One region of the Comamonas sp. Z1 genome, then DNA from elsewhere that is predicted to be linked to it. Evidence: predicted binding sites of a transcription regulator. Region 1 holds the regulator's gene; each other region holds the start of a gene.
The links. Region 1 encodes LexA, which represses DNA repair genes until DNA is damaged. Its sites were predicted from a motif close to ACTGTATNNNNATACAGT; they were not measured.

Region 1 (3,627 bases):
GCGGAAAAGCTGTACCAGGGATGGCGCTGGAGCCATCAATATTCATAGCTTCCCGCGGCTACATTCATTGGATTTCAGAGCAAAACACCATAAATACTCTTTATCAATGAGGGCTAGCAGCTCTCATAACAAGAGCATCAATCCAATGCGTGAGGCCAGCCCATCAGCTCCAGCATCAGGCTGATTCTGGCCTTGGCCGCCGGCAGGCTGCTCACACGGCCATCCCCCGCTCCCTCGGCCTGCACCACCTGCCCCTCCTCGCACCGGGTCGTGATGCGCAAAGCCATGCCCTGCGCCTGCGCCCAGTCCAGGGCTGACCCCAATGCCTGATGGAGTGTGCCATTGCCCGTGCCCACCACCACCACGGCACGCACGCCTGCCGCATACCAGGCCTGCATCACCGCCAGAGCTACGGCACTGTTGCAGCCCGCATGACTGTGCAGCAGCTCCACCAGGGGCCAGTGATCTGCGGGCGGTAAAGCGATTGCAGTGGAGCTGGCCGCAACGACCGGCAGCCCGCCTGTTGCCCAGCGCAGCCGCCCCTCTTCCACCCAGCCCTGCGGGCCGGCACCACTGCCATCGAAGGCATCCACACGATAAGGATGCACCTTGCGCACCTGGCGTGCACTGAACACCCGGCCCGCCACCACGGCAAGCACACCGCGGCCAGCAGCCTGCATGTCGGCCGCACAGGCCACGGCATCGCGCAGATTGCCGGGGCCGTCAGCCGAAATGGCTGTGGCCGGGCGCATGGCGCAGGTCAGCACCACGGGCTTTGCCGGGTGCAGAACACATTGCAGAAACCAGGCGGTTTCCTCCAGCGTGTCGGTGCCATGGGTGATCACGATGCCGCTCACGTCATCACGAGCGAGCAGCTCGGCACATCGCAGCGCGAGTGCATGCCAGGTCGCGTGATCCATATCCTTGCTGTCCAGCTGCGCCAGCTGCTCCACCTGCAGCGATGCAGAAGCAACGCGCTCCAGGTCCGGCACGGCCTGCAGCAGCTGAGCCACGCCCAGTTGGGCCGCACGGTAGCCCACACTGGTGCCCGCCTGCTCGGCGACACCGGCAATCGTGCCGCCCGTGCCCAGGATGACGATATTTTTGTCAGGTTCCACTTGCAGTCCTCTTCAAACTGATTAAAAATACAGGTACTGGATGAACACACAGTATTCATCATCGATCGATCAAGGAATGCCCATGGACCACCCCAAGCTCACTCCCCGCCAGCAGCAGATTCTGGACCTCATCCAGTCCAGCATCGCTCGCACGGGTGCGCCCCCTACCCGGGCCGAGATTGCCAGCACCTTTGGCTTCAAGTCGGCCAATGCTGCAGAAGAGCATTTGCAGGCACTGGCCCGCAAGGGCGTCATAGATCTGGTCAGCGGCACATCGCGCGGCATTCGCCTGCGCGCCGATACCGTGCGCACCATCAATGCGGCACGCGGTGCCAGCTTTGCGCTGCCGCTCACGGCACTAGCTCCGCTGGTGCTTCCACTGGTCGGCCGCGTCGCTGCCGGCTCGCCTATTCTGGCCCAGGAACATATCGATCAGAGCTATTCGGTCGAGCCCAGCCTGTTTGCCGCCAAGCCCGATTACCTGCTCAAGGTCCGCGGAATGTCCATGCGTGACGCGGGCATCATGGACGGCGACCTGTTGGCGGTACAGGCTACGCATGAAGCGCGCAACGGCCAGATTGTGGTGGCCCGCCTCGGTGACGACGTGACCGTCAAACGCTTCAAGCGCACGCCTCAGGGCATCGAGCTGCTGCCCGAGAACCCCGACTACAAGATCATTCACGTCGATCCTGAAGAGCCATTCGCCATCGAAGGCCTGGCCGTAGGCCTTATCCGCAACAGCATGTTCATGTAACGGGCAGACGGCGTCCCTCCGCCTATGCAGCGGAGGCACCGGGCCTCTTTCCCTCTCAAGCCCAGGTGGTAGGCGCGAAGCCGTTGAGCTTCGCCCTGGGCGGAGCTTTGCCTGAAGAACGCAATCCTGCCCTTATCCATGCCGCAAGGTCATCAAGAGGAGTTGCCAAATGGGATTCGCCACATCACTGCAGGCTTTGACACGCCTGACCCTTAAAGGGCAGCCTGCCACGCTGTCGCTCAACCCGAACTTCTGCTCTGATGATGCAAGCGAAGCCGCTGCAGAACCTGTATCCTTCACTACCAATCGCCCAAAGGCGAAGCAGATCAGCATTCCTGTCATGCGCGCCAACCGCGGCCGCAGTCGTCTAGGCAGCAATACGCTTTGTCCTCAGGCCTTTGCAGCGACACCAGAGCTGCAATCGCCAATAACCGACGAGTCTAGGCAAGCAGCTTCTCCACGACTTCTCAAGATCGTGCAGCGTGAGCCGCGCAGTCAGCCCGAATGCCTGCTGATCTGCGGACGCATGGCCGATGTCTGTGCCGCGCTGGAGCGTATGGCACTCCATGAGCAAGCAGCCCCGCAAGTCTGAAAGCTCAGTGAGGTTTGACTGCCTGCACTCGTGCAGCTCCGAGCCCGACCCGCGATAGGCCTGCAGGCGATGCAACAAAGCTTCCATTGCATCCAACAGGAAGCCACCTCAACGCTCTTGGCCCATCGGCCGGCAGATATGGCGCCAGACAACTCTGCCAGCAGTGCATAGGCAAAAACTCGATGTCGCCAGAGCAGGCCCTCCGTATTGGCGCCGAACGATCTGGATCGCTATGTAAATTATTTGCTGATGTTCTGCCTGTGCCTGTCCGCCGGAACGCATTTCGCACAAGCCTCGCAGCCTTCTAAACTCCTTGTCAGGCGCGAATATGCGTCAGAACGGATACCCGGATCAGGGTATTGCAGCACCTCTTCGACAGTGGAAACATTCATATACACATGTCAATGAGGGCGTCTTATGAGTGCCTACCGCAAGCTCTTGCAGCACATACAGGCCAAAGACGCCAATGGAGACCTGCGCCTGATTCTGGTCTATCAGAGTTTTGATGAGGTCGACATGCCGCATGGCGTCTCCATACGACCGTCTGCCATTTACTTTGAAACTGCCGATCATCAGGAGGTCAACTGGCTCAATCCACAGCAGTTCGAGATAGAGGCCACTGGCGAAATCCTCAATCGCGTTCCCCCTTCGCCCGAGGAATGAGACAACTCGACGCGATCGACCCCGTTACAGAGTCTTACCTCCTGTCTACAACTCTGCTGCATTCAAGAACTAGGCATTGCGCAGCTCGAAATATTGGAATAAATTGATTTTCAGGCACATCTTCCGGCATCAGGAGGCTGAACATGTTCAAGCACCTGCTCATTCCCACCGATGGCACCAAACTGTCAGAGGCTGCCGTGCGTGCTGGCGTTCTGCTTGCGCGTGAACAAGGCGCCAAGGTGACCGGCCTTTATGTCATGCCCGATTACCGCGCCATCATCTACGGCGCAGACGCACTGCTGACTTACAACAGCACAGAGTTCGAGCGAAGTGCCAACAGCGATGCAGATGCGGCTTTGCAGTTCGTTGACCAGATTGCCAGACCTGAAGGCGTACCCTGCAACTTTGTGCGAGTCACCCACGCCTCTGTTTACCAAGCCATTGTTCACCAGGCGCAGGAATTGCAGTGCGATCTGATTTGCATGGCCTCACACGGTCGC
Region 2 (3,627 bases), on a different contig from region 1:
ATGACAGGTGCCGAAGCTCTTTATGCCGATATGGGCCACTTCGGCAGCCGGGCCGTGCGTCTGGGCTGGTATGGACTGGTGTTTCCGGCTCTGATGCTCAATTACTTCGGCCAGGGCGCCTTGCTGTTGCGTGATGCATCGGCTGCCAGCAATCCTTTTTTTCTGTTGGCTTCGCCGTCCTGGCTGCTGATTTTTGTGGTGTTGGCCACGGCCGCCACGGTGATTGCCTCTCAGGCGACCATCTCGGGGGCCTATTCCATGACGCTGCAGGCCAGCCGCCTCGGGTATCTGCCGCGTGTGCGCGTGCTGCATACCTCCGATCAGGAGCAGGGCCAGATCTATATCCCCAGCGTGAACTGGCTGATGCTGCTGGCCGTGATCGCGCTGGTGCTGGCCTTCAAGTCCTCGGGAGCGCTGGCGGCGGCCTATGGCATTGCCGTGTCGGGCACCATGCTGATCACCACCATGCTGGTGGGCTTTGTGGTCTATCTGGGGCGCAGCCGAGCAAGAGCCATGACACTGGCGGCGCTGGCCTGTTTTGCGGTGCTGGAGATAGGCTTTTTTGCCTCCAACCTGACCAAGCTGGAGCAGGGCGGCTGGCTGCCGCTGACTCTGGGCGCCATCATCTTCATCGCGCTGACCACATGGCGCGACGGTACCCAGCTGGTGGCCGAACATCGCCGTCGCCTTGATATTCCCATGAGCGATCTGATGAGCTCGCCCATGAGCGGCGTGCCGGTGGTGTCCGGCACGGCCATCTATCTGACCTCCGACCCCAAGCTTGTGCCGAATGCGCTGTTCCACAATCTCAAGCATTTCAAGGTCATGCATGAGCAGACGGTGTTTCTCCACGTGATCAACGAGAACACGCCCTATGTGCATGATGGCGAGCGCCTGCAGCTGAAGCCTATGTGCAATGGGGTCTGGGCACTGGACATGCATTTCGGCTTTCGCGAGCAGCCTGATATTCCGGCGGCGCTCCAGCGGATTGCGCCGGACGTCGATGGCGAGATACCGAACCTCGACCCGATGACGACCAGCTTCTTTGTGGCCAGGGTGCAGGTGGTGGACGGGCCAGGCGGTCTCTCGGCCTGGCGCTGCGCGCTGTTTGGCTGGATGTCTCGCCAGTCGGCCAGTGCGGCGACTTATTACAAGTTGCCAGCCAACCAGGTGGTGGAGCTGGGCACGCAGGTTGTGCTTTGACGGCTAGGTATGGCTAGCCAGACAGGCGCTGGCTGCTATCTTTTTAGAACGTTACTCGTCCAAAGCGTCCAGAGCGCGAGCCGAGTAGACCATGGCGGCACCCGCATTCAAGGCCACGGCCACACCCAGGGCTTCGGCGATTTCTTCCCGGCTGGCACCAGCTGCCTTGGCAGCCTTGGTATGCACGGCAATGCAGCCGTCGCAACGCGTGGTCACGCCCACGGCAATGGCAATCAGCTCGCGCGTCTTGGCATCGAGATGGCCGGTCTTCCTGCCTGCACCGGACAAGGCCTTGTAGCCCTCCATGGTGCCTGGGCTCAACTCGGAAAACTCTCCCAGCCTGCCCGCCAATTCCTTGCGGTATTCGTTCCAGTCCAGCATTGCCTGCTCCTTGTTGAATGAAGCATTGATTGTGTGCCACTGTCACAGGGCATTCAAGTCGCAAGCGTTTCGTCCGACGATCGGCAGTACTGGGTTCGGAGGAGCCTGCAGGGATTTGTGGGCTGTATGAAAATACAGGTTCGTTGTCGGCATCCAGCCGTCTTTTCGCCGAGCATTTTGTGAGCGTCACCGTGACCGCATCCCAGGCCGCCATTCTTGCGCCGCACCGCTTCTACTATCTGCACAACTTCCAGCAGGCGCTGGATTGGCTGGCGCAGCGCTATGGAGATCTGCTCAGCGAGCAGGAGGCTGATTTCATCGCTGGCTTTGCGCGCTTGCCGCAGAACTCCAGGGCGCTGCTGGTACGAATGCTGATGCGGCGCGGGCCCTGGTTTCGAGCCAGCAAGCTGGCCTATGAGGAGATTCCGGTGACGGTCGATGCTGCAGCGCCCTTGCTGGAGCGTGGCTGGCTCAGTACCACCGAGCCCATGGAGGCGGTCGAACTATTCGGCTTGCACACCAAACCCGAGCTGCTGCAGATCTTGACTGGCTTTGAGTTGTGCTCCTCCATGCGCAAGGCCGAGATGCTGCAACTGCTGGCTGAGAGGCAACCCGAGCCTCTGCCGTATGCCGTCTGGCATCCCGAGGCCGTGGAACCTGTCTGGCGCGTCATGGTGGGTGAGCTGGGAGAGCGTCTGAGGCTGATGTTCTTCGGCAATCTCTACCAGGACTGGTCGGAGTTCGTGCTGGCCGACCTCGGTATTTTTCGCTATGAGCCGGTGACGCTGGATGCTGACTCGCGCGCATTTCAACGCCGCGAAGATCTGGACTTCTATCTGGAGATATCGGCCCGGCGTCGGGATCTCGACGAAGGCGTGGAGCCGGCACAATTGCTGCCTGCGCTTATTGAAAATCATAGCGAGAACCCATGGCTGGACATGCGCCGGGCCAAGGTTCTGCTGAAGCTTGGCCAGATGTGCGAGAGGCTGCAGGACTGGCCGCTGGCGGCTCAGGCCTACACGGCCAGCCGCTATGCGGGTGCACGCCACCGTCATATTCGCGTGCTGGAGCGCATGCAATGCTTTGATCAGGCGCTGGCTCTTGCCAGCCAGGCGCAAGCCGCGCCTGAAAGTGAGGAGGAGCGCCAGCGTGTGGCGCGCATGCTGCCGCGTCTGAGCCGCAGCCTGGGACTGGGGGCCGTGGGGCGCCAGCCAGCTCTGGCCCCGGCCGTGGCAGCCCTGCGCAGCGATGTGCTGCTGGACCGACCCGCCCAGCCCATGGCGGTGGAGTACGCGCTGCAAGCCCATTGGCATAGCGCCGATGCGCCTGTGTTCTATGTGGAGAACGCGTTGGTCAACTCGCTATTCGGTCTGCTGTGCTGGCCCGCCATCTTTGCGCCGCTGCCGGGGGCGTTTTTTCATCCCTTCCAGAGTGGGCCGGCCGATCTGGGAGCACCGGATTTTGTGCTGCGCCGCCAGCCGCTGTTTGATGCCTGTCTGGCCGAGCTGGAGGACGGTTGCTACCGGGCCACGATTCGCCAGCGTTTTGCCGACAAGCAAGGGGTTCAGTCACCATTTGTGTTCTGGGGCTCATTGACGCAAGAGCTGCTGGAGCTGGCGCTCGATTGCATGCCTGCCGCCCATCTGCGGACTCTGTTCGCGCGGCTGTTGCTGGACCTGAAGGCCAACCGCACCGGCTTTCCCGATCTGGTGCGCTTCTGGCCTCTGCGGTCCGATGCCGGTTCACGCTACGAGCTGGTGGAAGTCAAAGCGCCGGGTGACAAGCTGCAGGACAACCAGATTCGCTGGCTGGCCTATTGCAAGGAGCAGGGCATTCCTGTGCGCGTCTGTCATGTGCAGTGGCGCGACGAAGGTGGCACGTCATGAAGCCTGCGCTTAGCGTGGCAGTACGCGCGCTGTGCGAGTTCACTGCGCGCGGCGGTGATCTGGATCTGCGCTTCACGCCCGCGCCTAGTGCGCTGGAGGGCATGGAAGGCCATGCCGTGGTGCAGAAACGGCGTGAAAAAGTGGGCGGCTACGAGAC
Region 3 (3,627 bases), on a different contig from region 1:
CCTGGGCGTTGTACTCCAGCGCGCGATCGAAGGGCTTGTTGGCCAGGCCCTGGGCCACCAGCCAGGTCAGCGCCAGGCTCACGGGCCAGAGCAGCAGCAGCGGCGTGAGCATCCAGTCGAGGATCTCGCCGAAGAGGGATCGCTGCTCACGCTGAAAAATTTTCATGCTTGTAAAACTGGCGTATTCCAACTCAGGGATGACCAGCAAGGGCCGCCCCGCAGCAAAGGCCATCGTCCCCCTCGGGGGGAAGCGGCGGGGGCCGCTTAGGCAAAGCCGCTCAGGGGGGTGCTATCTTTTCCAGGCAGTAACCGAGGCCGCGCACGGTGGCGATGCGGATCGGGCCTTTCTCGATTTTCTTGCGCAGGCGGTGGATATAGACCTCGATGGCATTGTTGCTCACCTCCTCGCCCCATTCGCACAGGCGCTCCACCAACTGGTCCTTGCTGACCAGGCGGCCTGCGCGCTGCAGCAGCACCTCCAGCAGGCCCAGCTCGCGCGCCGACAGCTCCACCATCTTGCCGTCTATGGTAGCGACGCGGCCGGTCTGGTCATAGACCAGCGGGCCATGCTTGATGGTGGAACTGGCGCCGCCCATGCCGCGACGCGTGAGGGCGCGCACGCGCGCTTCCAGCTCGGACAGCGCAAACGGCTTGGCCATGTAGTCGTCGGCACCATAGTCCAGGCCCTGTACGCGCTCTTCGATCGAATCGGCGGCCGTGAGAATCAGCACCGGCAGCGCATCGCCACGCCCGCGCAGGCGCTTGAGCACTTCCAGGCCGTGCACCTTTGGCAGGCCCAGATCGAGAATCAGCAAATCGAATTCGCTGCTGGTCAGCAAGGCGGTATCGGCCTCGCTGCCATTGGCCACATGGCTGACGACGGCGCCCGAGCTGCGCAGCGTGCGCAGCAGGCCATCCGCCAGCACCTGGTCGTCTTCGGCAATCAGTATGCGCATGTGTGTCTCCTGCTTGTTATGTGTGCCTGTTTGCACTTTTGCTGCCATTGTAGGGATGGCTCATGGCCGTTCGGGGCAATTCTCGACAGCCGCTCATAGGCGTCAAGAAGGCGTCAATACAGAATCTCAGTAGCCTTCGGCATAGGCTTCCAGGCCCAGCGCGACCACGGTAGCCACATCCGCGCCCACGGCCTCGCGAAATTCGGCCTCGGCCTGGCTTACGGCGTCGTGAAAAGCCTGCAGCCAGGCCAGACCCGTATCGGTGAAGCGCACGCGCCTGGCGCGCGCATCATGCGGGTCGGCCTCGCGCGTGACCAGGCCCCAGGCTTCGCACTGCGCCACCAGATCGGCCATGGCCTGCTTGGTCATGCCGGCCTTGTCGGCCAGATCGGTGAGCCGGTCGCCAGCCAGCGACAGATGGCGCGTGATGTGGATATGGGCTGCCCCCACCTTGTCGCGCGCCGCCAGATTGGATAGCGTCAGCGGCACCTCCACTGCACGCGCCATGAGCTGCAGCACGCGCGCATCGAAGCGGCGCATGGCATGGCCCAGCAAACGACCCAGATGGGTCTGGCGCCAGGCATCGGCGGGCGGGGTGACGGGGGCGATTTCTGACATGGGTAAATAGTAAGGCAAACTGACTAAATATTTAAATAAATCTGCAGAATTAGCCTCTAAACTACTGTTCAAGCATCCAGCCTGAATGCAAAAACAGGACTGGCCACAGACAGTCATTCACCTACTTCGGAGCCTGATATGAACGCCATCGCCAAGACCAACGACGCCAACAGCGAAAAAGCCAAAGCCCTGGCTGCAGCCCTGGCCCAGATCGAAAAGCAGTTCGGCAAGGGCACCATCATGAAGCTCGGTGAAGGTGAGGCCATCGAAGACATTCAGGTCGTTTCCACCGGCTCCCTGGGTCTGGACATCGCGCTGGGCGTAGGTGGTCTGCCCCGTGGCCGCGTGATCGAAATCTACGGTCCCGAATCCTCGGGCAAGACCACGCTGACGCTGCAGGTCATTGCCGAGATGCAAAAGCAGGGCGGCACCTGCGCCTTTATCGACGCCGAACATGCGCTGGACACCAGCTATGCCCAGAAGCTGGGCGTGAACCTCAGCGACGTGCTGATCAGCCAGCCCGACACCGGTGAGCAGGCTCTGGAAATCTGCGACAGCCTGGTGCGCTCGGGTGCCGTGGACCTGATCGTCATCGACTCGGTGGCCGCATTGACGCCCAAGGCCGAAATCGAAGGCGAGATGGGCGACGCCCTGCCCGGCCTGCAGGCCCGTCTGATGAGCCAGGCCCTGCGCAAGCTGACGGCCACCATCAAGAAGACCAACTGCATGGTCATCTTCATCAACCAGATCCGCATGAAGATCGGCGTGATGTTCGGCTCGCCCGAGACCACCACCGGCGGCAATGCGCTGAAGTTCTATGCCTCCGTGCGTCTGGATATCCGCCGCACCGGCACCATCAAGAAGGGCGACGAGGCCATCGGCAACGAAACCAAGGTCAAGGTCGTGAAGAACAAGGTCTCGCCCCCCTTCAAGACGGCAGAGTTCGACATCCTGTTTGGCGAAGGCATCAGCCGCGAAGGCGAGATTCTGGACATGGGCGTGAACGCCAAGATTCTGGAAAAGAGCGGTGCCTGGTATGCCTACAACGGCGAAAAAATCGGCCAGGGCCGCGACAACTCGCGTGAATTCCTGCGCGAGAACCCCGCGCTGGCCATTGAGATCGAAAACAAGGTGCGCGAGAGCCTGGGCATCAAGCTGCTGCCCGTGGACGGTGCTGCGGCTGCCGAGGCCAAGCCTGCCAAGGGCGGCAAGGGCAAGGTGGACAAGGACGGCGTGATTGAAGGTTGATTCAGTCACCCTGAGGCGCCATGCGCCTTTCGCGAAAGGGGACGACATCCTCGCTGCGGGTGCGGCCCCTGCTTGATGTCCCTGGCTTGGTGAGCGCCGGTGTTTGGGTGCGGGCCTCATGGCTCAAAAGGTTTGCCATCTTTGCGCAGGTTCGTCCTGCGCCTTTTTGTTTCTGGAGATGCGTCGTGAGCTTTGCCAAACTTTCACTCAAGGGCCGCGCCCTCAAGCTGCTGGCGCAGCGCGAGCATTCGCGGCTGGAGCTGCAGCGCAAGCTGGCCGCCCATGTGGAGGAGGGCGACGATCTAAATGCCGTGCTCGACGAGCTGGAGCAGCGGGGCTTCATCAGCGTGGAGCGCGTGGTCGAGTCTGTCCTGCGCAGCAAGGCCGGCCGTTATGGCGCAGCGCGTCTGGTGCATGATCTGCGCAGCAAAGGGCTGGACGATGAAGTGGTGCGCAACGCGAGCGAGCAACTGCGCGATACCGAGCTGGAACGCGCCCGCGAGCTGTGGCGCAAGCGCTTTGGTACGCCGCCTGCCGATATCAAGGAAAAGGCTAAACAGCTGCGCTTCATGGCGTCGCGGGGCTTTTCGGCAGACGTGGCTTCACGCGTGTTGCGCGATGCCCCATACTGCGCAGCACCCGACAGCGAAGACTGAGCTGCAGCCAGCTCCCTCCTGCTGGACGAGGAACCGCTTCTTACACCGGAGGGACCCACGTGCTGACTGCTTCGCAACCCCCTGACGCCCCATCCGCCCTGCGCGTGGGCCTGAGTGCCGGCAAATCGCTGCTGGGCGGCCTGATGCTG
Region 4 (3,627 bases), on a different contig from region 1:
CCATACCTCGGGCATGCTGCTGGGGCAGTTGCTCAATATCAAGATGAAGCACCTGGGCTACAAGGGCTCCCCTCCGGCACTCAGCGACCTGATGGGCGGCCATGTGCCGCTGATGATGGACGGGCTCACCACCGCCCTGCCGCTGATCAAGGCCGGCAAGGTCAAGCCGCTGGCCGTGAACTACCCTACGCGCATGGTCCAACTGCCCGATGTGCCCACTTTCAAGGAACTGGGCTACCCGCAACTGTCCGAAGTAAGCTGGTTCGGCGTCTGGTCGCGCCCGGATATCCCTGCCGATGTGCAGGCCAGGGTCAGAGAGATCGCGCTGCAGTATTTCAAGCAGCCCCAGGTCGAGGCCAGGCTCAGGGACATGGGCATGGAGTCGGGCACCGACGCGACCCCGGAAGCGCTGATGAACGAACTGCAGAAGGCCTATCAGCGCCAGCAGGCCTTGCTCAAGTCCATTGATTACCAAGCTCAGTAAACAGTTCAGGCGCCCAAAAGGCCGGAGTCACGCCAGATTCCGGCTTCTTGCAACCGGGTAGCTGCAGCTCGCTGCGTCGACCCGTTCCGAGTCGGCACGCAACGGACTGAGACGAAACATCAGAAAAGACTTTGCTGCGGCGACAGAAAGGAATGATGGTACTGATCGCAGTCCAGTTGCACGCGCTCACGGTTCAGCCCAAGCTTGCGGCAGGCCAGTGCAAAGCGTTGCGCCAGCATATCGGCCCAGGCGCCCGCTCCCTTCATGCGCTGGCCAAACCTGCTGTTGTAGACCTTGCCGTCGGCTCTGCCCGCTTCGCTGATCCCATGCAGATCCCGCACCCGCTCCATCACGCGTTGGGCGCGCTCGGGATAGTGCAGCGTCAGCCATTCATTGAACAGCGGAGCCACTTCCCACGGCAGACGCAGCACTGCATAAAAAGCCTGTCTTGCACCGGCCTCGCTGGCTGCGGCCAGCACCTGCTCCATATCGTCGTTCAGGAACGGAATCTGCGGCGCCAGGCTGACGCCTACGGGTATGCCCGCCTCGCTCAGGGTCCGAATCATGCGCAGCCGCCGATGCGGTGCGGCGGCGCGTGGTTCCAGCTGCCGGGCCAGCTCGGGCTGCAAGGTGGTCAGCGTCACATAAACGGCCACCAGATGCTGCTGTGCCAGCGGCACCAGCAAATCAAGGTCGCGTTCGATGCCGCTGCCCTTGGTGACGATGGAAAACGGATGCCTGGCCTGCGCCAGGACCTCTATCACGCGGCGCGTCAACCCGACTTCGCGCTCCACAGGCTGGTAGCAGTCCGTGACCGAGCCGAGCATGATGGGGGCCGCCACATGGCTGGACCGGGATAACTCGGCGCGCAGCACCTCGGGCAGGTTCTGCTTGGCAATCAGCCGGGTTTCGAAATCCAGACCCGGCGAATAGCCCAGATAGCCATGCGTGGGCCGGGCATAGCAATAGATGCATCCGTGCTCGCATCCTCTATAGGGATTGAGCCCCAGATGAAAAGGCAGATCCGGCGATTCGTGGCGGCTCAGGGCTGATTTAGCCCGCTCCCACTCCAGATGGGTGCACCAGGTCTTGACCTCCTCACCCTCTTCGCTTCCTTCATCCTGTTCGGACTTGCCCCAGCCATCATCGAAACCCTGGCGCAGCTCCCGTGCAAACCGGTGCGTGATCTGGCTGGTAGCCCCTCGCCCCTTGATGAGCCGCACCGGCACATCGGTCCGAATGGATTCCAGTCCAGAGGATGAGGAAAGTTTCTTCATAAAACAACTGTACATAAATACAGCTATTCATTGCAAGAAATGGGCACTGACCATGGCTGCATCCCGGTCAATACGGTGAGGGTTGATTGAGTCAGATTTGGATGAAAAATGACTGCGCCCAGTGCTCTACAGGCTTAGCACGCTCCATTAACTAGAGCAAGTTCAAAGTCAATCCGCACTCAGTGAGTGCGAGATGGCTTGGCAGTTTGCGATTCAGCGCCGACAATCCCTTCAATGCACCAAGTTGGTGCCTTTCACTGAATGCCTTGGCCCGGACAACACCGTTGCCCGGGCTTTTGTCCGTTTGCGCAACGCCAAAGCGCCAACCACACCATCTCGCAAGGGAGTTACTACATGGAGCGCAAGCCCAATATCACTCTGTCCTCCTTGGACCTGGATCGCATTGAATCGCTGCTGGAAAAGAACAACAGCCAGTTCCCCGGCCGTGATGCACTGGAGGCGGAGCTGGACCGCGCGGATGTACTCGACCCCGCAGAAATACCCGCCAACGTGGTGACGATGAACTCCACCGTGCGCTTCACCATTCTCGAGATCGCCAAGACCAATACGCTGACACTGGTCTACCCCAAGGATATGGATGGCAGCGCCGACAAGGTCTCCATCTTTGCGCCGGTAGGCATCGCCCTGCTGGGCCTGTCAGTGGGCGATGAGTTCAAGATGCCCAGCCCTACCGGCCAGGTAACCGTGCGTGTGGATGCCATCGAGTTCCAGCCCGAAAGCGCGGGCGAGCTCCATCGCTGAACCGGCTCACCCAACAAAAAAGCAGCTCACCGGAGCTGCTTTTTTGTTGCCTGGATCAGACTCAGCGCAAGCCGGCCAGCATGGTGGTCAGCAGACCCGCGCCGATCAGGCCTGCCTGCCAGCGCAGGGCCTGACTCCATGACGAAACATGGCGCTCCACCAATTGATACAGCGCGTAGCCGGCAGTCAGTGAAAGCACAAAGGCAAACGGGATGCCCACCACGGCGGCGGTGACCGAACCGTGCCAGAAATGGTTGACCACTGCGTTGACCAGCAGGCAGATGGAAAAGTGAATCAGAAATACCGAGTAGGAAATCTCTCCCAGGCGACGCAGCGGCGCAAAACCCTGCCAGCGGGCAATGACCTCGGTACGCATGCAAACGATCAGCAGCATCGCGGTCACGCCGGCGAGAAATATCCGGTCGCGCCACTCATAGACCAGTGCGCCGATGATCAGAGCAGCAATCAGCATGCCCCAGCTCCAGGCCGTCAGGCGCTTGTCTGCCGCCACTGCCCAGAAGGCCATCATGCCGATGCCATAGGCACCCATGAAATAAATCGCCCAGACATCCAGGTCTGCATCGAGATTGAAGCTCAGCAGCGAAGCTGCCGTCCCCACGAGCACCAACCCCTGCATGCCAGTCACAGCCCAGGGCCACCAGCGCTTCATGGCCGTATCGCCCCAGCGTTTCAGCGCCCATTGCTGCAGCCAGCGCACTCCGGCCAGCAGCAGCACGGTCGCGGCGAACAGCTGAAAGTCTATGGACACATACCAGACGCCAGCCGACAGTGACTCCTCGCCCACAATGCCCTGCAGCAGCAAGGCATGGGCCATGAGCTGCCATAGATCGGGGTCGGCAGACACGGACTCGTGATCGAACCAGGGACGAATCGCCGCAGACACCACAATCGTCACCACCAGTGCCACGGCATAAGGCACGACCAGACGCACAAAGCGCTTGCCAATCTTGGACCAGGGTGAATCAAACCGCGCCAGACCCATGGGAGCCAGGCTGGCTGCAGCCAGAAAACCGCCGATCACCAGAAAGATCTGCACGGCCATACGGGCGTACTCATAGAGCCAGTCCAGCAGGTCGGGCATGA

Region 2: FSY45_RS00500 (VRR-NUC domain-containing protein) is a predicted target of LexA. The motif match lies at 1,706-1,723, and genes of this name have one in related genera.
Region 3: recA (recombinase RecA) is a predicted target of LexA. The motif match lies at 1,638-1,655, and genes of this name have one in related genera.
Region 4: FSY45_RS26505 (PA0069 family radical SAM protein) is a predicted target of LexA. The motif match lies at 1,768-1,785, and genes of this name have one in related genera.

What each region holds. Positions count from the first base shown of each region.
Region 1 covers NZ_VOQT01000003.1:227,855-231,481, forward strand. The annotation lists gene FSY45_RS07725 (asparaginase) at 138-1,118, opposite strand; gene lexA (transcriptional repressor LexA) at 1,201-1,872, shown strand; gene FSY45_RS07735 (hypothetical protein) at 2,042-2,464, shown strand; gene FSY45_RS07740 (hypothetical protein) at 2,882-3,127, shown strand; gene FSY45_RS07745 (universal stress protein) at 3,271-3,627, shown strand, end outside.
Region 2 covers NZ_VOQT01000001.1:104,734-108,360, reverse strand. The annotation lists gene FSY45_RS00510 (potassium transporter Kup) at 1-1,203, shown strand, start outside; gene FSY45_RS00505 (carboxymuconolactone decarboxylase family protein) at 1,255-1,584, opposite strand; gene FSY45_RS00500 (VRR-NUC domain-containing protein) at 1,797-3,470, shown strand; gene FSY45_RS00495 (ATP-dependent DNA helicase) at 3,467-3,627, shown strand, end outside.
Region 3 covers NZ_VOQT01000018.1:29,739-33,365, reverse strand. The annotation lists gene FSY45_RS22755 (sensor histidine kinase) at 1-166, opposite strand, end outside; gene FSY45_RS22750 (response regulator transcription factor) at 279-956, opposite strand; gene FSY45_RS22745 (MarR family winged helix-turn-helix transcriptional regulator) at 1,083-1,574, opposite strand; gene recA (recombinase RecA) at 1,713-2,822, shown strand; gene recX (recombination regulator RecX) at 3,008-3,478, shown strand; gene FSY45_RS22730 (hypothetical protein) at 3,538-3,627, shown strand, end outside.
Region 4 covers NZ_VOQT01000033.1:18,878-22,504, reverse strand. The annotation lists gene FSY45_RS26510 (tripartite tricarboxylate transporter substrate binding protein) at 1-484, shown strand, start outside; gene FSY45_RS26505 (PA0069 family radical SAM protein) at 604-1,761, opposite strand; gene rnk (nucleoside diphosphate kinase regulator) at 2,116-2,523, shown strand; gene FSY45_RS26495 (acyltransferase) at 2,585-3,627, opposite strand, start outside.